Regions from separate parts of the Mycetocola sp. Y444 genome, predicted to be linked through region 1. Evidence: predicted binding sites of a transcription regulator. Region 1 holds the regulator's gene; the other holds the start of a gene.

What was found. Region 1 encodes LexA, which represses DNA repair genes until DNA is damaged. Its sites were predicted from a motif close to TCGAACANNTGTTCGA; they were not measured.
Region 2: imuA' (DnaE2-dependent mutagenesis accessory factor ImuA') is a predicted target of LexA. The motif match lies at 5,028-5,043, and genes of this name have one in related genera.

What each region holds. Positions count from the first base shown of each region.
Region 1 covers NZ_JCAIUB010000002.1:963,462-978,993, forward strand. Annotated here, with positions in the region: gene hflX (GTPase HflX) at 1-708, shown strand, start outside; gene lexA (transcriptional repressor LexA) at 818-1,621, opposite strand; gene AC1C2M_RS11185 (LysM peptidoglycan-binding domain-containing protein) at 1,856-2,302, shown strand; gene AC1C2M_RS11190 (histidinol-phosphate transaminase) at 2,343-3,425, shown strand; gene hisB (imidazoleglycerol-phosphate dehydratase HisB) at 3,422-4,030, shown strand; gene hisH (imidazole glycerol phosphate synthase subunit HisH) at 4,027-4,677, shown strand; gene priA (bifunctional 1-(5-phosphoribosyl)-5-((5-phosphoribosylamino)methylideneamino)imidazole-4-carboxamide isomerase/phosphoribosylanthranilate isomerase PriA) at 4,736-5,482, shown strand; gene AC1C2M_RS11210 (SseB family protein) at 5,466-6,233, shown strand; gene AC1C2M_RS11215 (DUF1844 domain-containing protein) at 6,500-6,865, opposite strand; gene infC (translation initiation factor IF-3) at 7,135-7,719, shown strand; gene rpmI (50S ribosomal protein L35) at 7,712-7,906, shown strand; gene rplT (50S ribosomal protein L20) at 7,935-8,327, shown strand; gene AC1C2M_RS11235 (TrmH family RNA methyltransferase) at 8,430-9,239, shown strand; gene AC1C2M_RS11240 (amino acid ABC transporter ATP-binding protein) at 9,380-10,135, shown strand; gene AC1C2M_RS11245 (glutamate ABC transporter substrate-binding protein) at 10,225-11,088, shown strand; gene AC1C2M_RS11250 (amino acid ABC transporter permease) at 11,168-11,815, shown strand; gene AC1C2M_RS11255 (amino acid ABC transporter permease) at 11,812-12,753, shown strand; gene pheS (phenylalanine--tRNA ligase subunit alpha) at 12,800-13,840, shown strand; gene pheT (phenylalanine--tRNA ligase subunit beta) at 13,842-15,532, shown strand, end outside.
Region 2 covers NZ_JCAIUB010000001.1:198,206-213,737, reverse strand. Annotated here, with positions in the region: gene AC1C2M_RS00995 (error-prone DNA polymerase) at 1-2,691, opposite strand, end outside; gene AC1C2M_RS00990 (DNA polymerase Y family protein) at 2,715-4,283, opposite strand; gene imuA' (DnaE2-dependent mutagenesis accessory factor ImuA') at 4,280-5,017, opposite strand; gene AC1C2M_RS00980 (methyltransferase) at 5,258-6,424, shown strand; gene AC1C2M_RS00975 (FBP domain-containing protein) at 6,667-7,158, shown strand; gene map (type I methionyl aminopeptidase) at 7,226-8,005, shown strand; gene AC1C2M_RS00965 (aldose 1-epimerase family protein) at 8,031-8,960, opposite strand; gene AC1C2M_RS00960 (DeoR/GlpR family DNA-binding transcription regulator) at 9,018-9,827, opposite strand; gene galT (galactose-1-phosphate uridylyltransferase) at 9,930-11,051, shown strand; gene galK (galactokinase) at 11,048-12,220, shown strand; gene AC1C2M_RS00945 (hypothetical protein) at 12,375-12,830, shown strand; gene AC1C2M_RS00940 (bifunctional methylenetetrahydrofolate dehydrogenase/methenyltetrahydrofolate cyclohydrolase) at 12,974-13,855, opposite strand; gene glyA (serine hydroxymethyltransferase) at 13,859-15,130, opposite strand; ZMP/ZTP riboswitch at 15,171-15,304, opposite strand; gene AC1C2M_RS00930 (beta-N-acetylhexosaminidase) at 15,418-15,532, shown strand, end outside.

The DNA.
Region 1 (15,532 bases):
GCCCGCGAGGCCAAGCGGGCCAACCGTAACCGCTTCGAGGTACCAAGCGTCGCTATTGCCGGGTACACCAACGCCGGCAAGTCGAGTCTGCTCAACCGGATCACGAAGGCCGGCGTGCTGGTCGAGAACGCACTCTTTGCAACGCTCGACGCGACGGTTCGGAAGACCCAGACCGAGGACGGCCGGCTCTACACGCTCTCCGACACCGTCGGATTCGTCCGAAACCTCCCGCACCAGCTCGTCGAGGCGTTCCGCTCCACCCTGGAAGAGGTGGCGGAGTCGGATGTCATCGTGCACGTGGTCGACGCATCGCATCCGGACCCTGCATCCCAGATCAGCACTGTCCGCGACGTGATCGGTGATGTCGGCGCCCGCGATATTCCAGAGATCGTGGTCTTCAACAAGAGCGATCTCGTCAGCGAGGACGACCGGCTCGTGCTCCGCGGACTGGAACCCAAGGCGATCTTCGCTTCGGCGCGCACCGGTGAGGGGATCGACGAGATCCTGGCCCGTATCGCGGAGCTGCTGCCGAGTCCGACAGTCCCGCTTCACCTGCTCGTCCCGTACGACCGGGGAGACATCATTTCGATGCTCCACCGCCGCGGAAAGGTCGAGAAGCTGGACTACGAGGAAGACGGCACCGAGGTGCGCGCACTCGCGTCGGAGGAACTCGCCGCACAGGTGTCCGAGTTCGCGATCGCCGAGTAAACGCGAAGCGGCGACGTCACACGTCTGGTCTGTTAACGAACGGATGCCCCGGGTCTGTACCCGGGGCATCCGACCGTTAAGCGGGCGTCAGGCGCCCCACCGTGAGTGGCTACACCGCGCGGAGGACCGCAACGATCTTGCCGAGCACGTCGGCTTCGTCGCCGAGGATCGGTTCGAAGTTCGTATTGCGGGGGAGCAGCCAGGTGTGGCCATCGCGCTGGCGAAACACCTTGACCGTGGCTTCGCCATCGAGCATGGCAGCGACGATGTCGCCGTTCTCGGCGGTCGGCTGCTGACGGACGACAACCCAGTCGCCGTCGCAGATCGCTGCGTCGATCATCGACTCACCCGAGACCTTGAGCATGAACAGCTCGCCCTTGCCCACGAGCTGACGCGGCAGGGGGAAGACCTCTTCGACCTGCTGGTCAGCGGTAATCGGCACCCCGGCAGCGATGCGTCCGACCAGGGGCACCATCGCGGCGTCGCCGACCGGTGTTGAGCTTTCGAAGTCGGCAACGTTCGAGGGGGAGGGCAGGTCGATCAGGATCTCGAGTGCACGGGGCCGATTGGGGTCCCTGCGCAGGTAACCGCTCAGCTCGAGCTGGTTGAGCTGGTGCGTCACGCTTGAGAGTGACGCGAGTCCGACCGCGTCGCCGATTTCGCGCATGCTCGGCGGGTAGCCGCGGCTCTGCACGGAGCGCTGGATCACGTCGAGGATCGCCAGCTGCTTCTCGCTCAGGCTCTTGCGGCGGCGCGTGGTCGGCTTCTCTGCCGGCACGCGCTTGGCCTTCCGTGCCTTTGGAGCGGCAGATGAAACAGCGGCATCCGGCTCGTTCTCAGCCGTGATATTCGCGTCGTCGAGCGTCATGTCACTCCCGTCTGGCGGGCAGCCCCGGCCAATGTCAGTGGTCACTGGTTGAGTCTCAACCATCAATCGAAACTCTATCCGTCCCGAGGGGCCCCAGCAAAGATTTGTTCGAGTGTGTCGGGCAAATTCTGCAAAAAAGTCCGAAGAAGGACTTGAATCTTCGAACAATCGAATATAGATTCGGAATACAGGTTCGTATTCGGCCCTCCCGGCCGAGGGCCGGATACGAATTCTTCGAATCGCCACACAACAGTTCACAGCACGAACCGGAGGCGCACCATGAGCACCGCAGTCATCACCCCCATTCACTCTCTCTCGCGTCCAGCCGCCCGGCGCCCCGAGGCGCCGCGCCCATCGAACCCGCGTACACAGGCCGCCGGAGGCGACGCGTCAGCGATGATCGCACGCCCCACCGGGCGCATCCGACTCACCCGGCGCGGTCGCGTTGTCCTGACCTCGCTCGCCGCTGCTCCGTTCATCGCTCTCGCGGCCTGGCTCGGACTCAACGCCGGCGCCGCAGCGGCGTCGTCGTCCCCGAGCTCGGCCTCGTTCGAGTACGTCACTGTCGAACACGGTGACTCCCTGTGGTCCCTCGCGGGCACGCTGGCTCCCGAGGCCGACCCTCGTGATGTGATCGCCGACGTGATGGCCCTCAACCAGCTCGAAACGTCCACGGTCGTTCCCGGGCAGAACATCGCCATTCCCGAGCGATACACGGCTCCGTAACGCACACCGAAGCGCAAGGCGCGGCGGGTAAACTTCCGGGGTGAGTTCCCTCGATGCCCTGCCCATCCGCGATGATCTTCGTGGCAAGTCCCCGTACGGCGCACCCCAGAAGGTCGTGCCCGTCGCCCTGAACGTCAACGAGAACACGCATCCGATTCCCGAAGACGTGGCCCACGACATCGTGACCGCCCTCGCCCGCGCTGTGCTCGGCGTGAACCGATACCCCGACCGCGAGTTCACCGAACTACGGATCAGCCTCGCCGGTTACCTCGGGCACGGTCTCACTGCCGATCACATCTGGGCCGCGAACGGCTCGAACGAGGTTCTGCAGCAGGTTCTCCAGGCTTTCGGCGGACCTGGCCGCTCGGTGCTCGGGTTCAGCCCGACCTATTCCATGTACCCGCTGCTGGCCGCAGGCACCGGAACCCGGTGGATTGCCGCCGAGCGTGACGCCGACTACGAGATCTCGCCCGAGACCGCCAGCGCCGCCGTTCGCCGCGAACGCCCCGACGTCGTGATTCTCTGTTCTCCGAACAACCCCACCGGGACCCCGCTTGGGCTCGACACCATCGAGGCCGTCTATGACGCGACCGATGGCATCGTGGTCGTGGACGAGGCGTACTTCGAGTTCGCCCCAGAGGGGACTCCCAGCGCGCTGTCCCTTCTCGACGGGCGCGACCGGTTGCTCGTGTCACGAACCATGAGCAAAGCCTTCGCATTTGCCGGCGCACGGGTGGGCTACCTCGCTGCGGCGCCGGCGGTCACGGACGCGCTTCGCCTGGTGCGTCTTCCGTACCACCTCTCCGCACTCACGCAAGCCGCGGCGATTGCTGCCCTTGCACACAGCGGCGAAATGCTCGCCATGGTCGATGACATCAAGAACCAGCGCGACCGCATCAGCGCTGGCCTCGCCGACCTCGGCTACCGCCCGTACCGGAGCCACAGCAACTTCGTGCTGTTCGGAGGCGTTGACGATCCGGCAGCACTGTTCGAGTCACTGCTCGAGCGCGGAGTGCTCATCCGGGATATCGGCCTCGCCAATCAGATGCGGGTTTCGGCGGGTACCGAGGCGGAGACGACCGCGTTCCTCGAAGCCATTGCGGCGGTAAGCTCGAAGTCATGAGCCAGCCGCAGCGCACCGCCCGGATCCAGCGCGAGACGAGCGAATCGAGCATTGACCTCACGATCAACCTCGATGGGACCGGTGTCAGCGATATTCACACCACCGTGCCCTTTTACGATCACCTCCTGACGGCGTTCGCCAAGCACGCACTGGTCGACCTTACGGTCAGGGCCACCGGCGACATCGAGATCGATGTGCACCACACGGTGGAAGACATTGGCATCGCACTCGGGCAGGCCATCAAGCAGGCGCTCGGCACCAAGGAGGGCATTTCGCGCTTTGGCGACGCTCTCGTTCCCCTCGACGAGGCACTCGTCCAGGCCGTCGTCGACATTTCCGGTCGGCCGTACCTCGTGCACTCCGGCGAGCCCGCGGGGTTCGAGTTCCACCTCATCGGTGGTCACTTCACCGGGTCGATGGTGAGGCACGTGTTCGAAGCCATTGCGTTCAACGCCGCACTCACCGTTCACGTCACCGTGCTCGGCGGGCGCGACCCGCACCACATCGCCGAGGCCGAGTTCAAGGCATTCGCGCGGGCGTTCCGGCAGGCGAAGGCTCTCGATCCTCTCGTGACCGGCATCCCATCGACGAAGGGCGCACTGTGACGGGATCGTCACGGCCAAGCGTTGTTGTTCTCGACTACGGGAGCGGCAACGTCCACTCCGCGGTCAAGGCACTTGAAGCGGCGGGCGCCGACGTCGAGCTGACCGGTGACCGACGCAAGGCACTCGAGGCCGACGGTCTTCTCGTGCCCGGTGTTGGAGCGTTCAGCGCGGTCATGGAACAGCTCTCCACCTCGCGCGGGGGTGAAGTGATCGATCGCCGGCTGGCCGGTGGTCGCAAGGTCATGGGCATCTGTGTCGGGATGCAGATTCTGTTCGAGCGCGGTGTTGAACGCGGCGTCGACACAGAGGGCCTCGGAGAGTGGCCGGGCGTCGTGACGGAACTCGACGCGCCCGTTCTCCCGCACATCGGCTGGAACACGGTCGACGCGCCCGAAGACTCCGTCCTCTTCCGCGGCATCCGCGACGAACGCTTCTATTTCGTGCACTCGTACGCCGCGCAGGACTGGAAGCTCGAGGTGATGCCGCCGTTCCACGAGCCGGCACTGACGTGGGCCGAACACGGAACCCGGTTCCTCGCCGCCGTCGAAAACGGACCGCTGAGCGCGACGCAGTTCCACCCGGAGAAGTCCGGCGATGCCGGCATCCGCTTGCTGGCCAACTGGGTCGGCTCTCTCACATCGGACTGACCCTCCGCATTCTTTCGAATGGCACGCTCGTGCCGCACCACACAACCAAGGACAATTCATGAGTGAGTTCAACACGACCCCGAAGCTTGTGCTGCTTCCGGCCGTCGACGTCGCCGGCGGCAAAGCCGTCCGTCTGACCCAGGGGGAGGCGGGCACGGAGACCAGCTACGGCGATCCGGTCGACGCCGCCGCTGACTGGGCGCGCCAGGGCGCCGAGTGGATCCACCTGGTGGACCTCGATGCCGCATTCGGCCGTGGGAACAACGCGGGCGTGATCCGCAAGGTGATCAAGCAGGTCCGCGGTGTGAACGTCGAACTCTCCGGTGGCATCCGCGACGACGCGTCACTCAAGGCAGCTCTCGCGACCGGAGCCAAGCGAATCAACCTCGGTACGGCGGCGCTGGAGAACCCGGAGTGGGCTGCGAACGTCATAGGCCAGTACGGCGAAGCCGTCGCGGTCGGCCTCGATGTCCGCGGAACCACACTCGCGGCACGGGGCTGGACCCGTGAGGGCGGCGACCTGTGGACGGTCATCGACCGGCTCGAGCGGGCCGGCTGCGCCCGCTATGTCGTCACCGACGTGACGAAGGATGGCACCCTCCAGGGGCCCAACGTCGACCTGCTTCGCCAGGTGATGGAGCGGACCAACCGACCGGTCATCGCGTCCGGTGGAGTGTCGAGCCTCGACGACCTCGTTGCCCTGCGCGAACTCGTGCCGCTCGGTCTCGAGGGTGCGATCGTCGGCAAGGCGCTCTACGCGGGTGCATTCACCCTGGCTGAGGCGCTGGATGTCGCATCCGACTAATCCCGCAGACTCGGCCGGGCAGCCCTGGGAGGGCCGCCAGTTCGGCGAGAACGCTTTTGCCGGCGACGATGGGTCTGCGCCACCTCAGCTGATCGACGCGCTCGCGCGATTCGCGGATGGGCGAGCGGGGGAGGATGCCGTCGTCGACGCGTTCCGCTCGTCGCGGCTGCTCATCCCACTGGTGACCCACGCCGGCGACGTCGGAGTGAACGCGCATGGCCAGAAAGTCGACAAGACCCAGGAGCTGTCCATCGTGACCGTCGCCGGTCCCGACGGCCGTAACGTGCTGCCGGTCTTCTCGTCGGTGGCCGCCATGCAGTCCTGGAACACGATCGCGCGACCGGTGCCGGCAGACGGCATCCGCGTTGCCCTCGCAGCGGCGAGTGAGAACACAGACCTCGTCGTGCTCGACCCGACGAGCGACACCGAGTTCGCCATTCGGCGGCCGGCGCTGTGGGCCATCGCGCAGTCGCTGCCGTGGCAGCCCGCGTACGCGAACCCGGATGTGCTCGACGCATTTCTTACGAGCGCGCGCTCCGAACTGGCGGTGCTCGACGTCAGGCTGGAGTCGGGTGACGCACGGGCGCGGCTGGCCGGCCCTGAACTCATCGCCCACCTCGAACTGATCGACGGCCTCACGCGCAGTGAGCTCGACGCCGTGCTCTCCAGGCTCGCCCAGCGGTGGGCGGCGAGCGACGTGATCGCGACGATGGTCGACTCACTCGCGGTGCGGCTCGAAGCGTCCCGCTGATCCGGGCGGAACGCGCGCGCTCGTGCACACTCGAGCGTTGGTGCGCGTTCAACTGTCGCTAATGCATGGTTCCGCTGCGTTTGCCGTTCATCTGTGACAGATGAACGGCGCGGAACGCGCGCGCTGGTGCACACTCGCGCGTTGGTGCGCGTTCAACCGTCCCTGATGCATGGTTCCGGCGCGTTTGCCATGCATCTGTGACAGATGAGCGGCGCGGGCGCGACGCGTAGCGCCTTCGCCCGCGCCTGTGGGGGGAGCGGGATGACCTAGTTGACCGGGCCGGTCCACTTCTCGCCGGGGCCCTTGCCCACGGGGTCGGGAATGACGGATGCCTCACGGAACGCCAGCTGCAGCGAGCGAAGCCCATCACGAAGGCTGCGCGCGTGCATGTCGCTGATCTCGGGGGCTCCCGCGGTGATCAGGCCAGCGAGGGCGTTGATCAGCTTGCGTGCCTCGTCGAGGTCCTGCTGCGACTCAGGGTCGTCGGCGAGGCCACATTTGACCGCCGCCGCGCTCATGAGGTGGACGGCTGTCGTCGTGATGACTTCGACGGCGCCGACGTCTGCGATGTCGCGGGTTGCGTCGGACGCAGCGTCCTCGACGTTGTCGTATGGGGATTCGTTAGTGCTCAATGCCAACCTCTGCTAGACTCTAAGACGGCTCCGGGACTAAAGTTCCGGTACGAAAGAGGAAAATTCCCACCCGCGCTTGACCGCTTCACTAAGGTTACCGGGTTGTTGTACTCCGCCAGACGCATGGTTTCCATGCTGAGGTAGACAGGGTACGAGCCACTGTGATGGATTTTTTTCCGTCATGGTTGTGGTGTGTGACTTCTCCTCTCTCGCTTGATTCAGGCATCCGTCTGTATTGAAAGTCAGAGATTGAGTTAGAGGAGTAACGCATTAGCGATCCCCGTACAAACGACCGTATCCGAGTCCCCGAGGTCCGCCTCGTGGGTCCCGCCGGAGAACAGGTCGGCGTTGTCAAGATTGAGGTAGCACTGCGCCTGGCGCAGGAAGCTGAGCTCGATCTCGTCGAGGTCGCCCCGAACTCCAAGCCTCCGGTCGCGAAGATCATGGATTACGGCAAGTTCAAGTACGAGGCTGCGCAGAAGGCCAAGGAGGCCAGGCGTAACCAGGCGAACACCATCCTCAAAGAGGTTCGGTTCCGTCTCAAGATCGACAAGCACGACTACGAAACAAAGCGCAAGCGCGCTGAGGGCTTCCTCAAGGCTGGTGACAAGGTCAAAGCAATGATCCTGTTCCGCGGTCGTGAGCAGTCACGACCCGACCAGGGTGTTCGCTTGCTCCAAAAATTTGCCGAAGATGTTTCGGAACTGGGCACTGTTGAGTCCACTCCGACCATCGATGGTCGAAACATGGTCATGGTGATCGGCCCTCTGAAAAACAAGTCAGAGGCCAAGGCCGAAGCCAACGCACAACGTGCTGCCAATAAAGCAGCGAAGCAGGAGGAAGACAATGCCTAAGCAGAAGACCCATTCCGGTGCCAAGAAGCGATTCAAGCTCACCGGTTCCGGCAAGATCAAGAAGCAGCAGTCGGGCATGCGCCACAACCTCGAGGTGAAGTCCGGACAGCGTAAGCGTCGCTTGAACACCGACCAGCTCGTCTCGAAGGCTGACACCAAGAACATCAAGAAGCTTCTCGGTCACTAAGACCTGAACCCGTTAGGAATATATACAAATGGCAAGAGTTAAAAGGGCGGTAAACGCTCACAAGAAGCGTCGGAAGATCCTCGAGCGGGCTGAGGGTTACCGCGGTCAGCGTTCGCGCCTGTACCGGAAGGCCAAGGAGCAGGTCACCCACTCCATGGTTTACGCGTACCGTGACCGCCGCCAGAAGAAGGGTGACTTCCGTCGCCTCTGGATCCAGCGGATCAACGCGGCATCGCGTGCCAACGGCCTCACGTACAACCGCCTCATCCAGGGCCTCGGCCTTGCTGGTATCGAGGTTGACCGTCGTATCCTCGCCGAGCTCGCCGTCAACGAGCCCGCTACGTTTGCGGCCCTCGTCGAGAGCGCGAAGAAGGCCCTCCCGGCCGACACCTCGGCTCCGAAGGTTGACGCAGCAGCGTAAGCAGCTTTCTCCTTTCAACGGGCATCCCGCTTCGGCGGGGTGCCCGTTGTTTCGTTGTGCGCGCCTCCCCACCGCGGACGTGCCTGTCCCTAGACTGGGGGAGTGCTTGATAACCCACGTTCCCCGCGCGTCAGAGCGGTAGCAAAACTTGCCAAACGACCGGCCCGTCTCGAAACCGGCCTCTTTCTTCTCGAGGGGCCGCAGGCGGTCTCAGAGGCGCTGACCTTCCGCCCCGGGCTGATCGTCGAACTCTACGCAACACCCACAGCTCTTGAGCGGTACCCCGACATCGCAGCCATGGCTGACGAGCAGACCGACTTCGACGTCGAGTTCGTCTCCGAGGAAGTCCTCGGTGTGATGAGCGACACAGTGACTCCGCAGGGCTTCATCGCCGTTGCGCACCAGTTCCCGACCTCGATGAAGGACATCTTCAACGGCGAGCCCAAGCTCATTGCCATCCTCGAAGAGGTTCGCGACCCCGGAAACCTGGGAACCATCATCCGTGCCGCCGATTCTGCAGGTGCGGATGCCGTCATCCTCACCGGGCGCAGCGTCGACCTGTACAACCCCAAGGTCGTCCGCTCGACGACGGGGTCCCTGTTCCACCTGCCGATCGCGGTCGGCGCCGAACTCCCGAACGTCATCGAGCGGGCGCACAAGGCCGGACTCCGTGTACTCGCCGCCGACGTGAAGGGCACGAGCCTGCTCGACGCCCGCGTCTCGGGCGAACTCGTCCAGCCGACCGCCTGGCTGTTCGGAAACGAGGCGCACGGCCTGACCGATGAGCAGCTTCCGCTCGCGGATGCCGCGATCACGGTTCCGATTTACGGCCACGCCGAGTCGATGAACCTCGCGACCGCGGCGTCGGTGTGTCTCTACGAGTCCGCGTTCGCGCAGCGCAGCGCCGTCTGACCCACCCCGCCCAGAGGCATCCGATACTGTTCGTAATCTTGGTTACGAATCAGTAACGGATGCCTCTCGTCATACGGGCGAAACACCGTGTCCTTTAGTTTGGACGCATGGAACCAACGCTGATACCGAACACGACGAGCATGCCCATAGCGAAACGTGGTGAGCCCCTGGTGGTCGTCGACTCGGTCAACAAACACTACGGCGATCTCCATGTACTCAAGGACATCAACACCACGGTGACCCGCGGTGAGGTCGTCGTCGTGATCGGTCCAAGCGGTTCGGGCAAATCCACCCTGTGCCGGGCGATCAACCGGCTCGAGACCATCGACTCCGGCACGATCACCATCGATGGAAAGAAGCTCCCGGAAGAGGGCGCGGACCTCGCCCGTCTCCGTGCCGATGTCGGCATGGTTTTCCAGTCCTTCAACCTGTTCGCGCACAAGACGGTGCTCGAGAACATCACGCTCGCACCGATCAAGGTGAAGAAGATGTCGAAGAAGGATGCCACTGAGCGCGCGATGACACTGCTCGAGCGCGTCGGGGTGGCAAACCAGGCGCACAAGATGCCGGCACAGCTCTCCGGCGGTCAGCAGCAGCGTGTTGCGATCGCCCGCTCGCTCGCGATGAGCCCCAAACTGATCCTGATGGACGAGCCGACGAGCGCCCTCGACCCCGAAATGATCAACGAGGTTCTCGACGTCATGGTCGGCCTCGCCAAGGAAGGCATGACCATGATCGTGGTCACCCACGAGATGGGCTTCGCCCGCAAGGCGGCCGACCGGGTGCTGTTCATGGCAGAGGGCGAGATCGTTGAGGAAGCCACTCCCGAGACCTTCTTCAGCCACCCGAAGTCTGAACGCGCACAGGACTTCCTGTCCAAGATCCTCGACCACTGACCGCCGCGCGCCCCTGAGCGCGCGGCTCATCACCCTTGGCCGCTTCGGCAGCCGGGAAAACACAGCACATCACAAGGAATGAGAACGAGATGAAGCGCAAAAAGCTATCACTGATCGCCCTCGGCGGAGCCGCGTTGCTCACGCTTTCCGCCTGTGCGGGAGGCGGCGGAGACACCGCAGCCCCCGAACCGGAAGCAGCCCCCACCTTTGAAGCCGGCACAACGATGGCCGAGCTGGCAGAAGATGGCAAGATCACCATCGGCACGAAGTTCGACCAGCCGCTCTTCGGCCTCGTCGGCCCGAGCGGAGAGCCCGTCGGCTTCGACGTCGAGGTCGGCAAGATCATCGCCGCGAAGCTCGGCATCGCCGAAGAGGACATCGAATGGAAGGAAACGGTCTCCGCGAACCGCGAGCCGTACATCCAGAACGGTGAGGTCGACCTCGTCATCGCCACCTACACGATCAACGACAAGCGCAAGGAAGTCATCGACTTCGCCGGGCCGTACTACATGGCCGGGCAGTCGATCCTGACGCTCGCCGACGACAAGTCCATCAAGAGCGAGAAAGACCTCGTCGGTCAGCCCGTCTGCTCGGTGACCGGTTCGACACCCGCGGCGAAGCTGGCTGAAATCGGCGCAACCCCGGTTCTCACCGACACCTACTCCAACTGCCTCGAGCCGCTGCGCTCGGGCCAGGTCGTCGCCGTGTCGACTGACAACGTGATCCTCGCCGGTCTCGCTGCGCAGAACGAGGGCGAGTTCAAGGTGGTCGGAAAGCCGTTCACCGAGGAGCCTTACGGCATCGGGCTTGCCAAGGACGACATCGAGTTCCGCGACTGGATCAACGATGTCCTCGAGGAATCCTACGAAGACGGTTCGTACGAGGAGGCTTGGGACAGCACCGCTGGAACGGTCCTCGAGTACGTTGAGCCTCCTGCGGTAGACCGCTACTAGAAGTTCCACACACGAACGGGGCGGGGCGTGTCCCCGCCCCGTTCGTGAGCGCCACCCCAACAGAAACGGAAGAGGCCACATGGACGTCATCATCGACAACCTGCCTCGGTACCTCTCAGGCTTCGGCATGACGCTGCAACTCCTCGTTGTCGCTGCGATTGCCGCCCTGATCCTCGGAACCATCATCGCGACCATGCGGATCTCACCGGTCCCCTCACTGCGCGGCTTCGGCGCCGTGTACACCGAGTTGATCAGGAACACTCCGCTCACACTCGTCCTCTTCTTCTGCGCGTTCATCCTGCCGTACCTCGGTGTCCGGTTCGATTACGCGACGTTTGCGATGATCGGCCTCAGCGTGTACACCTCGCCGTTCGTGGCCGAAGCCCTGCGCTCCGGAATCAACGGCGTTCCGATCGGCCAGGCCGAGGCCGCACGTAGCCTTGGGCTCGGCTTCAGCCAGACGGTCGGATACGTCGTGTTCCCCCAGGCGTTCCGGATGGTCATCCCGCCGTTGATCAACGTCATCATCGCCCTGACCAAGAACACCTCGGTCGCCGGTGGTTTCTTCGTGGCCGAGCTCTTCACCATCGGTAAAGAACTCGCGAACGACAACGGAAACGCTGTCATCGCGGTGCTCCTGGGCGTCGCGACCTTCTACCTGCTCATAACTATTCCGCTGGGGCTCTTTGCCGGGCGGCTCGAGAAGAAGTGGGTGGTGGCGCGATGAGCGGTTCCGTTCTGTTCGACGCTCCCGGTCCGAAGGCGAGGCGGCTCTCGCTGATTCTCTCCATCGTGGTCGGCATTCTCATCCTCGGTGGCCTGTACTGGATTTACTCGGTTCTGGCAGCACCACGGCCCAGTTCGGGCGGGATTACCCTTCCCGGCATGTTTGATCCAAGCCGGTGGAATATCTTCGCCGACCCTGAGGTCTGGACGTTCATTGGCAAGGGCGTGCTCAACACTCTGCGCGCCGCCGGAGCAGCAGCGGTCCTCGCGCTCGTTCTCGGCGTGATCTTTGCTCTGCTCCGCACAGCGAAGACGGCCTGGATCCGGGTTCCCATCACCATTGTCCTCGAGTTCGTTCGAGGCATGCCCGTTCTCCTGATGATGCTCTTCATCCTGCTCGGCTTCTCCAGCGGGGCGTACCTCGCTGTTGTGCTCGCTCTCGGCCTGTACAACGGCGCCATCATCGGTGAAGCGCTCAGGGCAGGACTTGCCTCCCTGCCGCGCGGGCAGCGCGAGGCCGGGTTGAGTCTCGGAATGCGCGAACTCCAGACCCGGATGCTCATCGAATTCCCGCAGGCATTCCGCCAGATGCTGCCGGTGATCGTCGCCCAGCTGGTCGTGCTGCTCAAGGACACGTCGCTCGGATTCATCGTCGGTTACCCGGAACTTCTCCGCTCGACGATGAACAACCTGGCGAGCTTCTACGGCAACCGCTACCTGTTCTCGCTCTTCGCCGTGACGTTCGTGATCTACCTGATCATGAACCTCGCACTCTCGTGGGTCGCCCGCTGGCTCTCGAAGCGCACTGACTCAGCGCGCCGTGGAGGCCGGGGACGCAGGGGCAGAAAGCCCGTCGACGTGGACCCCGCCATCGCGATCGCTCAGGCATCGGCAGCGGCTCGGCAGTCGGAATCGACGCAGGGCACCAACCCCGGTTGACGGCAGCGGCGCGGCTGATTCGCATCACTCGGTAGACTTGTGGACCGTGTCCGACTCGCAAGTAATAACCGAATCCGCCGTGAACGCGGCAGTCGAATCAGCCCTCGCCGCAATTGCCGCCGCAGCCGATTCCGCAGCCCTCAAGCACGTACGTACCGAGCACACCGGAGAGGCCTCGCCGCTGGCGAAGCTCAACGGTGAGCTGCGCAACGTCGCTCCCGACCAGAAGGCCCCGCTCGGCAAACTCGTCGGCCAGGCACGAGGTCGCGTGAACGCGGCGTTTGCCGCTCGCGAGCAGGAGATCGTCGAAGCCGAGAACGCGGCTCAGCTCGCCGCAGAGGCCGTTGACGTGACCGCGCTGGCCAGCCGCTACACCGCAGGTGCACGGCATCCGCTCACCCTCCTCCAGGACCGCGTGAGCGAGATCTTCACCGGAATGGGCTGGGAGATCGCCGAAGGCCCGGAGGTCGAGAGCGAGTGGTTCAACTTCGACGCGCTCAACTTCGACGCCGACCACCCAGCGCGCGCGATGCAGGACACGTTTTTCATCGACCCGCCCGAGTCACACCTCGTGCTGCGCACCCACACCTCGCCGGTGCAGGTGCGGTCACTGCTCACTCGTGAGCTTCCCGTCTACGTGCTCGCGCCCGGTCGCGTCTACCGCACCGACGAGTTCGACGCGACTCACCTGCCCGTGTTCATGCAGTTCGAGGGCCTCGCCGTCGACAAGGGTCTGACCATGGCGCACCTCAAGGGCACGCTCGACCACTTCGTGAAGTCGATCTTCGGTGATGAGGCGAAGATCCGCCTGCGCCCGAGCTACTTCCCGTTCACCGAGCCGAGCGCCGAGCTCGACTTCTGGCACCCGACGTTCAAGCACGGCCCTCGCTGGATCGAGTGGGGTGGCTGCGGCATGATCAACCCGAACGTGCTCCGCGCGGCCGGGATCGACCCGGACGAATATTCAGGTTTCGCCTTCGGCATGGGAGTCGAGCGTGGCCTGATGCTGCGCAACGACGTCCAGGACATGCGGGAGATGGTTGAGGGCGATATTCGCTTCTCACAGCAGTTTGGAATGGTGGTTTAGCATGCGGGTGCCCCTCAGTTGGCTCGCTGAATACGTCGATCTCGCACCGGGATCGACCACGGAAGACGTGCACGCTGCACTCGTTAAGGTCGGCCTCGAAGAGGAAGACGTTCACACCTTCGACGTGACGGGACCCGTCGTCGTCGGCGAGGTGCTCGAGTTCGTCGAGGAGCCGCAGAAGAACGGCAAGGTCATCCGCTGGTGCCAGGTGCGCGTTGCGCCCGAGGGCGAGCTCGCCGCCGACGGCGGACCCGACGTGCACGGCATCGTCTGTGGCGCGGGTAACTTCTTCGTCGGTGACAAGGTCGTCGTGACCCTGCCCGGCGCGGTTCTCCCCGGCCCGTTCCCGATCACGCCCCGCAAGACCTACGGCCACGTCTCCGACGGCATGATCGCCTCGACACGTGAGCTCGGCCTCGGTGAGGAGCACGACGGCATCCTGCGCCTGTCGACGCTCGGCGTCGACGCTGAGCCAGGTACGGATGCCATCGCGCTGCTCGGTCTGGACGACGCGGCAGTCGAGATCAACGTCACACCCGACCGCGGGTACGCGTTCTCCATTCGCGGCGTTTCCCGCGAGTACGCTCACGCCACCGGTGCCGCATTCCGCGACCCCGCGCAGCGCGAGGACTTCCGGCCGACCGGCACCGACGGCTTCCCGGTCACGATCGCCGACGACGCACCGATTCACGGCAAGCCCGGTGTGCGCGTGTTCGCCACCCGCATCGTTCGGAACGTGGATGCTTCACGCCCGACGCCGCCGTGGATGGTGTCGCGACTGCGGCTTGCGGGCATCCGTTCGATTTCGCTCCTCGTAGACATCACCAACTACGTGATGCTCGAACTCGGCCAGCCGATTCACGGCTACGACCTCGACGCGCTCACCGACGGCATCACCGTGCGGCGCGCGCAGCCGGGGGAGAAGCTTGTGACCCTCGACGGCCAGGAGCGCACGCTCAGCCCTGAGGACCTGCTCATCACCGACGGTTCGGGGCCGATCGGCCTCGCCGGCGTCATGGGTGGCGCGACCACAGAGATGGGCGAGAGCACTCGCAACGTGCTCATCGAGGCGGCGAACTTCGACCCCGTGTCGATCGCGCGCACGGCACGCAGGCACAAGCTGCCGAGCGAAGCGTCCAAGCGCTTCGAGCGCGGTGTCGACCCCGCGATCGCCGTCGCTGCGGCGTCGCGTGTCGCCGAACTCATGGTCGAACTGGCCGGGGGAGAGGCCGACGCAACCGGTTCGATCGTCGGTGAAGCGGCATCCGCAACACCGATCCTGCTGCCTGACGGCTACATCTCCGGTCTCGTGGGTATCGAGTACACCGCCGATGAGATCCGCGACTCGCTGGTCGAGATCGGAGCGACCGTCGAGGACACCGACGGCGGCCTCCGAGTGACGGCTCCGACCTGGCGCCCCGACATCACCGACAAGAGCGACCTCGCCGAAGAAGTGGCGCGTATCGTCGGCTACGACCGGATTCCGTCGGTGCTGCCGGTCGCTCCTCCGGGACGCGGTCTGACCCGTTCGCAGCGGGTGCGACGTAACGTTGCAGACGTTCTCGCGGCCGCCGGTTCGACGGAGATCCTCGCGTTCCCGTTCCTTTCCGCCGCTGACAACGACAAGTTTGGTTCGCCCGTTGAGGGCAGCGTGCCGGCCATCAAGGTCGCGAACGCACTCGACGCCAGTGC
Region 2 (15,532 bases), on a different contig from region 1:
GAACGGCGCATCCCTGTCGAACGGCTGCACAGTGGGCTGTTCGGTCTCGATGCACGGATCGAGACCGGTGGTCCGAACGACGCCGCGAACACCGTCGAGGGGTTCGAGCTCCGCCTCGACACCGGAAAGCTGGATATCGGGCCGTCGGGTCTCGACACCGTGACGGCGAGCATCCGCAACGAGGGACTGGGGTGAATAGAACCCCATCGGCTGCGCGCGGAGCAGCGCGGCGAGAAACGCCGCCGGGTAGTGCAGGCGCATCCACGCGCTCGCGTAGACGAGCAGCGCAAAACTGATCGAGTGGCTCTCGGCGAAACCGAAGCTCGCGAAAGCCTGGATCTTTGAATAGATCGTGTCTGCGTCAGCGCCCGTGATGTTGTTCTCTGCCATTCCCGCGTACAACTTCTCCTTGAGTGAACCGATCTTTTCCTGCCCACGCTTCGACCCCATGGCCCGCCGAAGCAGGTCGGCGTCTTCGCCAGTGCACCCGCCGACGACCATGGCCATCTGCATCAGCTGCTCCTGGAAGAGCGGAACTCCGAGGGTGCGCTCGAGCACAGGCTCAAGGTCGGGGTGAAGGTAAGTGACCTCTTCCACCCCCGTTCGCCTCCGGATGTACGGGTGCACAGCCCCACCCTGAATCGGGCCGGGCCTGACCATCGCGATCTGGATCACGAGGTCGTAGAAGCTCCTCGGCTTCAACCGCGGCAGCATGCCCATCTGCGCGCGGCTCTCCACCTGGAACACCCCGACACTGTCTGCACGGCAGAGCTGGTCATAGACACCCTGCTCTTCCTTCGGCATCGACTGGAGGTCCCACCGTTCACCGCAGTGTTCATCGACGAGGTCGAAGGAGTACTGCAACGCGGCGAGCATGCCGAGACCGAGCAGGTCGAACTTGACCAGCCCCATCCAGGCGCAGTCGTCTTTGTCCCACTGCAGAACGGTCCTGCCGTCCATCCGCGCGTGCTCGATCGGGCAGACCTCTCCGACGGGCCGGTCGGTGAGCACCATTCCCCCCGAGTGGATGCCGAGATGGCGGGGGAAGGTCAGCACCTGTGAGGCCAGGTCGATGACGGGCGCCGGAATGTCGTGGTCGTCGCTCGACGTGAGCGCGCCCCACCGTTCCACCTGTTTCGACCAGGCATCCTGCTGCCCAGGGCTGTGGCCGAGCGCCTTGGCCATGTCGCGCACGGCGAACTTCGGCCGGTAGGTGATCACGTTCGCCACCTGGGCGGCGTTGAACCTGCCGTATTTCTCGTAGACGTGCTGGATCACCTCCTCACGGCGGTCGGAATCGAAGTCGACGTCGATGTCGGGTTCTTCCTCGCGCATGCTGGAGAGGAACCGCTCGAACGGCAGGCTGTACTTGATCGAGTCGACGGCGGTGATGTCGAGCAGGTAGCAGACAGCGGAGTTCGCGGCAGATCCGCGCCCCTGGCACAGGATGCCGCGACCGCGGGCGAACTGAACGATCTCGTAGACGATGAGAAAGTAACCGGGAAAGTCCTTCTGCTCGATCACGTCGAGCTCACGTGCGATCCGTTCGGTGACCGCGGCGTCGGCGTTCGGGTACCGCCTGGCTGCCCCCTGCCAGGTCAGCTCGCGTAGCCAACTCATCGGCGTGTGACCGTCGGGAACCTCCTGGAGCGGAAGCCCCGGCTTGACGCTCCGCAGCCGGAACGCGAGCTGGTCGGCGATCTCAACGGTGCGCGCAACCGCGCCGGGGTACCTCGCGAACCGCCGGGCCATCTCGGCACCGCTCCGCAGATGATGTGAACCGGATGCCGGCAGCCAGCCGTCGAGGTCGTCAAGGCTTCTGCGGGCGCGAACGGCGGCGAGCGCTGAGGCGAGGTGATGCTGACCGGGGGTGGCGTAGTGCGCGGCCATCGTCGCGACCACGGGCAGCTCGAGTTGCTCAGCGAGCGCGGCGAGGGTGTCGTTGTGCGCGGTATCGAGCGGGTTGCCATGGTCGAAGAGCTCAACGACGACGTTCCCCGCACCGAACAGCCTGACCAGTTCGTCGAGTTCGCGTCGCGCGCCGGCTTCGCCCTCGGCAACGAGAGCCTGCCGAACGGCGCCCTTGCGGCATCCGCTCAGCACAAGCCACGTGCCGTCTGCCGCTGAGGCGAGGTCCTCGATGTCGTAGCTCGGCTTGCCCTTCTCGGCGCCCGCGGCGAGCTGCGCCGAGGTGATCGCGCCGGCGAGCCGGTGGTAGCCCTCTTCCTTCCGTGCGAGGACGACGAGGTGGGTACCCTCCGGGTCTGCTTCGCCGTTCTGCGGCTTGCTCAGGCCGAGCGAGAGTTCGGCACCGAAGATCGTCTTGAGCTCGGGGTGTGCCTCGGCCGCTTCGGCGAGGTGCACGATGCCGTAGAGGCCGTCATGGTCGGTGAGGGCGAGTCCGTGCAGACCCAGTCGAACGGCTTCCTCGACCAGGTGCTCAGGCGAGGAAGCCCCGTCGAGGAAACTGAAGTTGGAGTGGGTGTGCAACTCGGCGTAGCCGACGATCGTCTCAGCGGGCGGTGCCTCAACGGGAACAGGGACGTATGGCAACCGTTTCCGTGACCAGGCAGGACTGTCACCGCCGTCGGCACCAACCGGCGGTGTATTCGGCGGTGTGTCAGGCCCTGACAGGTCACTCAGCGAGCGTTCGAACTCCGACCAGGAGATCGGGGGGTTATGCCAGCCCATGACAACCGCCCTCCCTGAACTGTTCAGTCATAGCGGGCCTCCGCCCACCAGCCGGAGTCGTCGAGAACGAGCAGCCACGCCGCCCCCGTATCGTCGACGAGCTGGAAGCGGTTGAGCCGGGTACCGCCACCATCCCACCAGCGTTCAGCCACCGGCCACGGCCCAGCCCACGCACTGACAGCGACCGCGGCCTGTCCGTGCGGAGCAAAGCCAGCGGGGACGGCAGACAGCTCGCCACGTTCATCGACACCGATGTCGTGCCCATCTGCGGCGTGCACGACAACCCGCTGCCGTTCCGGAAATACTGTGGCGGGCGGCGGGCCTGGCAGCTTGCCAGGCCACGGCAGCTCCTGTGACGCCCGAACCGATGCTTCGCCCCCTGGTGGAAGATCACCCCACGGAACGAGGACCCGGCGATCGGACGGCTGGCGACCACCAATGATCCGAGCGGTGAGCACACCAGCGTGCCCGACCATGCCCTGCACACGGGACAGCCCCGAGTGGATGCGTTCATCTGTTGCGCCGCCATACAGGCCGGCTTCGTGGTTGCCAGCCGGATCGACACTCTCCGGTTCGACCCGGAGCGACGAGATCGCGCTGCTCAGCCCGCTGTCGGCCATCCCCGCACCCTGCAGCTGCCAGCGGACGCGGTCGAGCACATCACCGGCGGTGAACCACCGAGGGTGCAACCAGGTACGCGAACGCACGTCACCTCCCTCGGTGCGCACCTCGATACGGATGGCCGTCGCCACGAGCGAGGACACCTGCAGTCGTGCAACGAACTCCTCAGCTGCTGCACGAAATGCGAAGGCGACCTGGTCGACCCGGTCAAGCGGCGGCTCGAATTCGACGACGCTCGAGTGATCGGCCGGTGGCACCCTGGCGTCGACGTCGCTCGGGTCGAAGCCTGACGCGAGCCGGTGGGCAAGAACGCCGTCCGGTCCGAAGCGGTCACGCACCTGCATGGCGTCGAGTGCGGCGAAGTCGCCGAGGGTGCGAATGCCCAGCCGCTGCAGCAGGACGGCAAGCTCGGGCCGTTCGAGAATGTCGACACCGAACGCGGCAAGGAACTCGGGCGAGCGTCCTGCGGGAACGATGCGGATGGCATCCGTTTCTCTCGATGGCGGGAGCTTCGCTGCCTGCGCCGCGGCGAAGGGCCCGTCGGCGATGCCGACCCGCGCGTCACGCACTCCGACGGCGCCGAGGGTGTCAAGCAGTGCCTGTGCCGCCTGTCGTTCGCCGCCGTAGTAGCGGCTCGGCCCGCGCGCACGCATGACGCAGGTACCGGGGCGGGAGAGCTGGACGCCTGGCACGATCTGTTCGACGGCGGCGATGACCGGCTCGAACGCCCGGTGATCGAGCACGGGATCGTACGGCAGCGCGATCAGCCCCGTGCTCCGCGACTGGGCTTCGCGCACCCGCAGGCCGCGACGGACCCCTTCGCTGCGAGCCGCCGCTGAACAGGCAAAAACTACGCCACGATCGATGAGGGCGATTGGTACGTCCGGGCCGAACCCATGTTCGACAGCTGCAGCGTTTGTCGGCCAGTCCGGGCACCACAGCAGGATGGTGCGGATGGGAGCTTCGGTCATGATGCCGCCGCTTCGTGGTGCGGCTGACGGACCGAGGGAACCCCGGCAAGACCCGCCGACCGGATCGACTGCTGGGTGTCTGGCAGCCACATCTGCTTGCGACGCGGTTTGCCGGCGAGCGTGCGCCCGGTCACAGCGACGGTCACCCTGCGAGCGGCGAGATAGCCGTGGCCGTCGCCGAGCCCCGTCCAGCGATCGTCGGTCACCCGCAGCGTCGCCTCGCTCTGTGGCCAGTCACCGAGCGCGACGAGCGTCGATCCCCGCTGACGCAGCCGCGAACCCAGGCGTGACACTTCTGCGGCAGAGACGGATGCCGGTGGGCGCGCGAGGACGACAGTGACAACGTCTGCGAGGGCCGCCGTGACCTGCAGCCACTGGTCTCCCGGCTCAGGCACGAGAACGAGCCGGTCAAGATCGATGCCAGCTGCCGCCGCTGCTTCGACACCGAGCGACGGCACACCGACGACACCACACCACGCGCCGGCGGCACTGGGACCGGCGAGCAGAGCAAGCGCGAGCGTCGTCGATTCGAGCACCGAGTATGCCGTGCCGGCGCGAAGCACTCCGCCGGGCAGAAGTTCGGCGACACCGGGCGATGTCGGGAGTCCGTGCGAATCTATCCGGGTAGTTTGCATCCCCCGGATGCGCGCCTGCAGTTCAGCAACCTGGCTCGCCACAGCGTTCGATCCCGCGGCGAATGCCGGGGGTCGAGCAGGAGCAACAGCGAGGGACATGGGTTAATAGTCGAACAGATATTCGATAAAGTCAATCGGGGAATCCAGCCCGGGAGAGTCGGAATTCCAGGGCACACACGCCCGCCGGGCGACGCACAAAAACGGCGAAGTAGAAGCCTTCGACGAGCGCTTCCAGCCGCGTCGAGAGGCCCGGCTCCTCGTCCCGTCCGCTTCCCCACAGCTCCCCCTGTCATACTGAAATTCAAGCTCCGACAGGCACGACGCCGCGAATTGAGACAGATGCCCGAACGGACGAACGACCCAATGACCGGTGACGGCGTCGAACCCCCACATCTCGCGTGGCTCGATGACGGCATCGAACACTCAGCTCTCTGGCGCTCCGAGAGTGGCTGGCCTGCACCGGCATCCGTCGTGACCGGAGACGACTCGATGACGGCCGAGACCGCCCTGCGGCTCGCATCCACCGGCACGGCCGTCCTCTGGACCGGCGACTTCCACAACGCCAAACAGTTGCTCGCCGCAATGGGCAAGCGCCTGGGCACACCCGCCCCACCCAGGAACGACGACATCACCGCCGCGTTCCAGCGCTCGCGCGTCGACGCACTGCGACGTTCGACACTGCTCGGGATGCTGCTGGTTCCGGTGTCAGCGGACGGCACGATTCCGCTGCGCCGCTCCCCCGACATCCGCCAGGCCATCGCTCACGCCTGGGGTCCCGCCATCGAGGCATCCGTCGTCTCCCTCCGCGAACTGCTCGGCGTCATCGGCGCCGAGGAATGGCGCACCCGTGGCGTCGACGTTCCAGCGCTCGGCGCGAAGATCCACCCGCACTACGGGGTCTTCTCCCCCGTGCGTGGCGAGTACCTCGACCTGGTCGCGAACGCACCCCTCCCGCCGAACGCGACGACAGCTTTCGATATCGGAACAGGCACCGGCGTACTCGCGGCGCTGCTCGCGCACCGCGGCATCCGTCACATCGTCGCCACCGACCAGGACCCGCGGGCTCTTGCCTGCGCGACAGAGAACCTCGACCAGCTTGGCTTCGGTCCCGCCGTCACCGTTGAGAAGACCGATCTCTTTCCCGACGGCCGCGCCGACATCGTCGTCTGTAACCCACCGTGGATCCCGGCCACCCCGAAGGTTGCAACGGACTACGCCGTCTACGACGAGGGCGGGCGGATGCTGGCCGGCTTCCTTTCCGGTCTTGCCGAGCACCTGACCCCGGATGGCGAGGGCTGGCTCGTGATCTCGGACATCGCCGAACGCCTCGGCCTGCGGTCGCGCGGAGACCTGCTCGATGCCATCGAGGACGCCGGCCTCGCCGTGATTGCCCGGATGGACACCCGCCCGACACACTCACGTGCAACTGACAGGACCGACCCGCTGAACGCCGCGCGTGCCGCCGAGGTCACGTCGCTCTGGCGGCTCAGGGCGAACCCGGCGTAGCGCGCTACACTTACCGAATGCATTTTTCTCTCGCAACGCCCCTGGGGCGACTGGAGGTTACCGGCGCATACTGCGCCGGCTCGAGGTAACGCTTCTTCGCTGACCCTCCTCGTTCTTCCGCGAGTATGCGTTCTCCCTGAGCTTGTGCATCAATGCACGCCGGGACACGCCAATCTTCCTGCGCCGGCCCATAACCCCGGCACACTCTCGAGCCTCCGGCTCTCTCACCCCAGGACAGAAATATGCTTCCCCTCACCCACAAAGACATCACCACCTCATTCATCAACGCGTCACGCAGCCAGGTCAGTGACCTCACCCTTCCCGAAGATTTCGAGTCGCTCGACTGGGACAACCTCGACTTTCTCGGCTGGCGCGACCGCAAACTGCCGCGCCGCGGCTATGTGATCGTGCAGCGCGACAACGGACCGGTCGGCATCCTGCTGCAGCGGGCGGAAGCCAAACCACGGGCGCGGGCGCAGTGCTCGTGGTGCCAGGACATCACCCTCGAGGACGACGTCGTGTTCTATGCAGCACGTCGCTCGGGCAAGGCCGGGCGCAACGGGAACACGATAGGCACACTCGTGTGTGCCGACTTCGGGTGCTCCCGCAACGCGCGCAAGCTGCCGGCCGTCGCCTACCTCGGTTTCGACGTGGAGGCGGCGCGCGAGAAACAGATCAACACGCTGCGCGAGCGGGTGCAGGGTTTCGTCGCCGAGGTCGGCGCCGACGAGTAATCGTCTCACGCTGCCCGCGCAGGTGGTGAGCATATTATGGCGAGGACAGTCATTGAGAGGGCGCCGCATGATCGAGATTCTGAATCCCACCGAACTGACCAGGGCGAAGGTCACGGGCACCCTGGTCGCTGACATCCTGTATGGGCTGAAAGACCGGGTAACGGTCGGGACGAATCTTCTGGACATCGACCGCTGGGCCCAGAAGATGATCGTCGAGGCGGGAGCAGAATCCTGCTACGTCGACTACGCGCCATCCTTTGGACGCGGCCCGTTCGGCCACTACATCTGCACCGCCGTCAACGACGCAGTGCTGCACGGGCTCCCCCACGATTACCGGCTCGCCGACGGCGACCTGCTGACGCTCGACCTCGCCGTGCTGAAGGATGGCGTCGCTGCGGACTCCGCCATCAGCTTTATCGTGGGCGACTCGAAGCCAGCGGACAGCGTCGCGTTGATCACCGCGACCGAACGGGCACTGGTCGCGGGAATCGCGGCTGCAGGCCCCGGAGTACGGATCGGAGACATCTCCGCCGCGATCGGCGCGGTGCTCACCGAAGCCGGCTACCCGGTCAACACCGAGTTCGGCGGCCACGGCATCGGCTCGACCATGCACCAGGACCCGCACGTGCCCAACATGGGCCGAGCCGGACGCGGCTACACGTTGCGGCCGGGGCTGCTGCTCGCTCTCGAGCCCTGGGTGATGGCAGACACCGACAAACTCGTCACGGACGCCGACGGGTGGACCCTCAAGAGTGCGACCGGATGCCGGACGGCACACAGCGAGCACACGATCGCCATCACCGATGACGGTGCCGAGATCCTCACACTGCCAACGGTGCGACGGTAGCGAAAAGCGGGCACCGGAGGTCTCGCTAGACCGGCGCGAACCCGTCGGCGCGGATTCCCCAGCTGGCTTCCCAGGTTTCACCCGGCTCCAGCCAGCGGATGCCACGACCCGAGTTGAAGGCATCGGCCGGCGCCGTCATCGGTTCGATTGCAACGGCCTTCGACTGACCGGGGTAGAGCTCTGTGCTGAACGCCTGCCAGAACCGGAAGTTCTCGTCGCCCCACACCGTGACCGAGCGACCATCGGGTGCCGTGATCGAGTGCTCGGATACGCCGTCGGTGATCACCGGGTCCGCAAACCCCGCGTCGAGGTCCAGGTCGCCAAGCCGAACGCCACCGCGGAGGTCGAACGGCGTTCCTTCAACGGGCGTCTCTCCCGTCGGCAGGGACCGGTCATCGACGTCGATGTGGGTGGCCGCGTGAACGGTGACCGTGAGGTCCTCCGGTTCGACGTCGCCGATCGTGACGAACGGGTGGGCGCCAACCGCAACGGGAGCCGCGGCATCCGACAGGTTGGTGATCGTGTGGATGACGTCGATGCCGGCGTCGACCAGCCGGTAGGTCACGGCGGTGTCGAGCAGGAACGGATAGCCGCTCTGCGGAAAGACCCTCGCCTCGAGCCTCAGCGTCGATTCGGTGCGCGCCGCAACCGAATACGGGCTGAATCGCAGCAGACCATGACTCGCGTTGTGCTTCTTCGGCTCGGTCAGGGCGAGCTGCTGCTCGACGCCGTCGAGGAGCCAGCGACCGTCACGAATGCGGTTGGGCCAGGGCACGAGGACGATGCCACTGGCAAGCGGACGCTGCACGCCCGCGTCGTACGGCGGCACGATGTCGATTCCGTACACATTCAGTCGACGGATGCCTGCAGCCACCTGGGTGATCGTCGCTGTGACGTTTCCCCCCGACCCAGTGTCAAGACTCAGGTCGAACTGCTCACCGGTGACTGCGGTCATGGACCCACGCTCCTCGTTGTTGTGTGCAAAAAAGCGTAGCGCCAGACCGCCGAAGGGTCACGCGGTGAGGACCTCGACTCCGGCAGCGGTGAGATCCGCCAGCACAGCGGCATCCGCACCGTTGTTGGTCACGAGCACGTCGACGGCGTCGATACCGGCAACCGCGCCGAGGCTGACCTGCCCGAGCTTGGACGCGTCGGCCAGCACGACGACACGATCAGCGGACGACACCATCAACTGCTTCACCTCGGCCTCGGGGAGGTTGACGTTCGTCACGCCGGCGATCGGATCGACCCCGTTGCAGCCAATGAAGGCGATGTCGGCGTGCACCTGCTCGAGCACGGTGCGCGCGAGCGGGTGCACGAGGGAATGCTGCAGCGGGCGAAGCGCTCCCCCGGTGACGATGACGGTGAACCGGGGAATCGCGGATTCGAGTTCGAGCGCAATGTTGAGTCCGTTGGTGATGACGACGAGATCGTCGAGGTCGTCGCGTTCCACGAGCGCCTGGGCCACGGCGAGCGCCGTCGTGCCGACATCGAGAAGGACGCTCTGCCCACTCGAGACGAGCGCGGCGGCGCGGCGGCCGATCTTCTGTTTGGCGAGGGCGGATGCCTCGAGCGACTTTTCGAAACTCGCTTCGCGTGCCCGCTGGCCGCGTGGAACAGCACCACCGTGCACCCGTCGGACCGCGTTGCCATCATCGAGGGCGGCGAGGTCGCTGCGCACGGTGACCTCGCTCACCCCGAAGGCTTCACTGAGGTCGGAGACCCGGAGGAAGCCGCTTGCGGCGATCAGGTCGGCCATGCGCTCACGCCGAACGACTGCTGGGACGGTGTCGCCCGGAGCGCGAGGGGTCGAATCGGTCATGCGCTCATCTTCAGTTAGTTTCGTTTAGTTGTCAATGGGAGGAGTGGAACGTAGAATTGCTTCCACTTGTGAAAGCCCGGCGTGCGGAAGGCAGCCAGAACCATGACCTCGATTACCTCCTCCTCCGACGTCCTCGCTGACGGTCGCGAAATCATCTACTTCGATGACGCCGACACCACCCTCGGTCCTGACCGCGCGCCTGACGCGCGCGACCTGCCCGAGCGCCCGGCCACGGCGAGCATGCGGCAGGACCCGCTCACCGGCGAATGGGTGTCGATCGCGTCAGCCCGCCAGAGCAGGGTCTTTCTGCCGCCCGCGCACCTCGACCCGCTTGCACCGCAGACCGAGACGAACCCGTCCGAGGTGCCGAGCAACTACGACGTCGCCGTCTTCGAGAACCGCTCGCCGTCGTTCGGCCCGCTTCTCGAGGACGAGAACGCCCCGCGTGGGCTCGACGACCTCACCGAGATCGGCATCGGCCGCATCCGCACCTCCGTCGGTCGCTGCGAAGTGGTGTGTTTCAGCCCCGAGCACGAGGGATCGTTCGGCTCGCTCAGCCGGTCACGCGCCCGCACCGTGATCGAGGCGTGGGCATCGCGTACCGCGGCGCTCAGCGCGATGCCCGGCATCGAGCAGGTGTTCCCGTTTGAGAACCGGGGAATTGAGATCGGTGTGACGCTGCGTCACCCGCACGGCCAGATCTATTCGTACCCCTACGTGACCCCTCGCACCCAGCGGCTGATGGCATCCGTCGAGAAATACGGCCCGACGCTGTTCGCCGACATCCTCGCGAGCGAGCAGGCTGGCGACCGTGTGGTGCTCCAGGGCGAGCACTGGACGGCGTTCGTTCCGTTCGCCGCACGGTGGCCGATCGAGGTACACATGCTGCCGCACCGCCACGTCGCCGACTTCGCGGGCACCACCGATGAGGAGCGCGACGAACTCGCTGTCCTCTACCTGCGGCTCCTGCGCGGAATCGACGCTCTCTACGAGACCCAGACGCCGTACATCGCCGCGTGGCACCAGGCGCCGGTGAACGTCGGCCGCGACGACATCCGGCTCATGCTGCAGCTGACGTCGCCGCGTCGTGCCGCCGACAAACTCAAGTACCTCGCCGGGTCAGAAGCTGCCATGGGAGCCTGGATCGGCGATATCCCGCCCGAGCAGACAGCACAACGAGTGCGTGAGGCGATTGCTCTCGCCGACAAGGAGACCCCCGTATGACGAACATCACCGAACTGGCCGAACGCGCGAGGGCGGGATTCGCCTCGCGCTTCGATGGTGCGGCTCCCGCCGGCATCTGGCAGGCTCCCGGCCGGGTGAACCTCATCGGTGAGCACACCGATTACAACGACGGTTTCGTCTTCCCGTTCGCGATCGACCGGTCGACGGTCGTCGCTCTCGCCCCGCGCGCTGACCGCACCGTGCGGGTTACGTCGGCGTTCAGCGACGAGGTCGTGACCGTCGAGCTCGACGCGATCACCCCCGATGCCCTCTCCGACTGGTCGGCGTACCCGCTCGGCGTCGTCTGGGCGCTCGGCGAATTCGGTGCCGACCTCGCCGCCGCAACGGGCTTCGACGCGTTCATCGACTCGGACGTGCCGATCGGCGCAGGCCTCTCGTCGTCTGCGGCGATCGAGTGCGCCATCGCCGTTGCCCTCAACGACACCTGGCAGCTTGAGCTTCCCCGCGAGACCCTCGCCAAGGTCGGCCAGCTCGCCGAGAACAAGGCCGTCGGGGCACCGACCGGCATCATGGACCAGTCAGCCTCACTGCTCGGCAAGGAGGACGCCGCGGTGTTCCTCGACTGCCGCAGCCTCGATGCCGAAGTGATCGACCTCGGCTTTGAGGCCGCTGACCTCGTGCTGCTCGTCATGAACACCCGGGTGTCGCACGCGCACGCGACCGGTGGGTACGCCGCTCGCCGCGCTTCGTGCGAACGCGGGGCCGCCGAGATGGGCGTCTCCTCGCTGCGCGACCTCGACGTCGACGACCTGCCACGGGCGACCGAGGTGCTCGATGACGAGACGCTGCGCCGGGTGCGCCACATCCTCACCGAGAACCGTCGCGTGCTCGATACGGTGCGCACGCTGCGCCTCGAGGGGCCGACCGCGATCGGTGACCTGCTCGTGGCATCCCACGCCTCGATGCGCGACGACTTCGAGATCTCGGTGCCCGAACTCGACCTCGCCGTCGAGACAGCCCTCGCGGCGGGCGCGATCGGCGCTCGCATGACCGGCGGCGGCTTCGGCGGCGCGGCCATCGCGCTCGTTCAGAGCGCTGACCTTGCGTCGGTGTCGGATGCCGTGACGCGCGCGTTCGCGGACGCCGCCTTCACAGAACCGGAACTCTTCACCGTCACCGCGGCGGATGGCGCGAGCCGGGTCGAGTAGGAACCGAACGGACGGGCCAGGCGCAGCACGCGCCTGGCCCGTCGTGCTGTCCAGGGTCGGCGGTTAAGCCCCGGTCGCGTCGACGGCGGTCGCGAGGACCCGTGTGAGCTTGACGTTCACTCTCTGCCGGTCCGGCGGGACGGTAGCGTGAGTCATGGTCTTCTCGCCGCTCGGTCTGATTATCGGCCTGATGGTGCTCTCACCCAACCTCATCGTGCTGTGGTTCCCGCCACGAGTTCCCCTGCCAAATATCCGAGTGCCCCTGCTGCTGCACTGGGTCGAACGCGCGGGTCAAGCGCTGTGTCTGGTCGTTCCTGCAATCACGGCACCCGGACTCATCGCCGGCTGGTGGTCGCTGCCAACCCTGGCCGCGCTCGTCGGGTACTACGCACTGTGGGCCCGATATCTGTTGACGGGGCGTGACGGGACGACGCTGTATCGGCCATGGCTAGGGGTACCGGTGCCGATGGCGATCCTGCCGGTTATCGTGTTCCTGTCAGCCGCGGGCTGGCTGAATAACATCTGGCTGGCCGGCTCCGCCGTACTTCTCGGCGTCGGGCATATTCCCGCCTCCCTCATCATCGCGCGCCCGATCAGCGCGCGCCCGTGACGCGTCCTGCACCGGAACTCTTCACCGTCGTTAGCGCGCCGAGCGCGGTAGTTGCATGCCCGCGCTGCAGAAACATCTGCAGCGCGGGCATGGAACTGTAGCGCTCGCTGGTCTGCCGCGAACATCGAGGCGCGCTTTGGTCGCTACGGGTTGAGGCGCTCAGCGGTGTCGACAACGTTGGTGAGCAACTGCACGCGCGTCATCGGGCCGATGCCACCGGGGTTCGGTGAGATCCACGACGCGACCTCTGCTGCTGCCGGGTCGACGTCGCCGACGACACGGCTCTTGCCGGTCTCCGGGTCGGTCTCCCGACTCACGCCGACGTCGAGCACGATGGCGCCCGGCTTCACGGCCGAGGCCTTCACGATGCCGGGCACCCCAGCGGCGGCGACGATGACGTCCGCCGTGCGCAGCAGGTCGTCGAGACCGACGGTGCCGGTGTGGGTGAGGGTGACCGTCGCGTTGTACTCACGACGGGTGAGCAGCGGCCCGATGGCACGGCCAACGGTGACACCGCGGCCGACGACCACGACGTGCTTGCCTGCCAGCTCGATGCCGTGCCGCTGCATGAGCTCAATCGCCCCACGCGGCGTGCAGGGCAGCGGTGTCAGGATCGGCCGGTTGACGTTGAGGACCAGTCGCCCGAGGTTGGTCGGGTGCAGCCCGTCTGCATCCTTCTCCGGGTCGACCCGTTCGAGGATCGCGTCGGTGTCGAGGTGGGCGGGCAACGGCAACTGCACGATGTAGCCGGTGCAGCTCGGGTCGGCATTGAGCTCGTCGAGCACAGCCTCGAGCTCTTCCTGGCTGATCGACTCGGGCAGGTCGCGTCGGATCGACTCGATGCCGACCTCGGCGCAGTCGCGGTGCTTGCCTGCGACGTACCACTGCGACCCCGGGTCAGAACCGACGAGGACGGTGCCGAGGCCGGGCACAATGCCGCGCTCCCGAAGCGCTGTGACGCGCTCCTTCAGCTCGGACTTGATGACTGATGCGACGGCCTTACCGTCGAGGATCTGCGCCGTCATCGACTACTGAACCAGGCCGGGGTAGAGCGGGAAAGCCTCGGTCAGAGTCGCAACGCGAGCGCGGAGCGACTCGATGTCGGCGCCGGGCTGAAGCGCCGTCGCGATGACGTCGGCAACCTCGGTGAACTCGGCATCACCGAAGCCACGCGTGGCCAGCGCGGGCGTTCCGATGCGGAGTCCCGATGTGACCATCGGCGGGCGCGGGTCGAACGGAACAGAGTTGCGGTTGACGGTGATGCCGACCTCGTGGAGGGCGTCTTCCGCCTGCTGGCCGTTGATCTCCGAGTTGCGCAGGTCGGCGAGCACGAGGTGCACATCGGTGCCGCCGGTGAGGACGTCGAGGCCCGAGGCCCGCGAGTCACCAGCGGTGAGGCGCTCGGCGAGAATCCGTGCACCACTGAGGGTGCGCTGCTGGCGGTCCTTGAACTCGGGCTGCGATGCGAGGAGGAACGCCGTCGCCTTGGCGGCGATGACGTGCATGAGCGGTCCACCCTGCTGGCCAGGGAAGACGTTCGAGTTGAGCTTCTTGGCGAGCTCCATGTCACGGCTGAGGATGAAGCCCGAGCGGGGACCAGCGAGTGTCTTGTGCACGGTCGACGACACGACATCTGCGAACGGAACCGGCGACGGGTGGAGACCTGCGGCGACGAGTCCCGCGAAGTGGGCCATGTCGACCCACAGCTTCGCGCCGACCTCGTCAGCGATGGCGCGGAAGGCGGCGAAGTCCAGCTGACGCGGGTACGCCGACCAGCCGGCGATGATGACCTGGGGCTTGTGCTCGAGTGCCTTCTCGCGAACGACGTTCATGTCGACGAGGAAGGTCTCCGGGTCGACACCGTACGACACCGCGTTGTAGAGCTTGCCGGAGAAGTTGAGCTTCATGCCGTGGGTGAGGTGTCCACCGTGAGCGAGCTCAAGGCCAAGAATGGTGTCGCCGGGGGTCGCGATCGCCGAGAGCACTGCCGCGTTGGCGCTTGCGCCCGAGTGCGGCTGAACGTTGGCGAACTCGGCACCGAAGAGGCTCTTCGCGCGCTCGATGGCGAGCGACTCGGCGACGTCGACGTATTCGCAGCCGCCGTAGTAGCGGCGGCCCGGATATCCCTCGGCGTACTTGTTGGTGAGGACGCTGCCCTGCGACTGCAGGATCGAGACGGGAACGAAGTTCTCGCTCGCGATCATCTCGAGGTAGTTGCGCTGGCGGCCAAGCTCGTTGTCGAGAACGGCGGCGATTTCGGGATCGACCTCGGAGAGAGGTGCGTTGAACGTTGAAGACAAAACTGGCTCCTTAAGACAGCGGCGGACAAGAGAGGTAATCCGTATCGACCCAGGCGTTCGGCCGAATCCGTGTCAGTCGCTCCCCGATGGTAACCATCCGGATGCTGAGCCATTCCCGCTGATTAAGAGTCAGTCGGTCAGGTCAGCACCTTTACGCCAGTTGCGACACGGCAATGGTATCAGGATGCCGTCACCAGACTCGGTGAACCCCCACAGCGCTAGCTACAGTGGACAGACGCACGGCCCTTCGGCAGCTCGGACATCGCAGTTCAAGAAACGGATCACAGATGAGACACCTCCCCGGCAGCATCGTTCCCCAGCCTGTTACGCAGGTCACACCACCCGGGGCTGCGCCCTTCGTTCTGACGACCGCATCCCGGATCCTCGCGACGACCGCCGCGG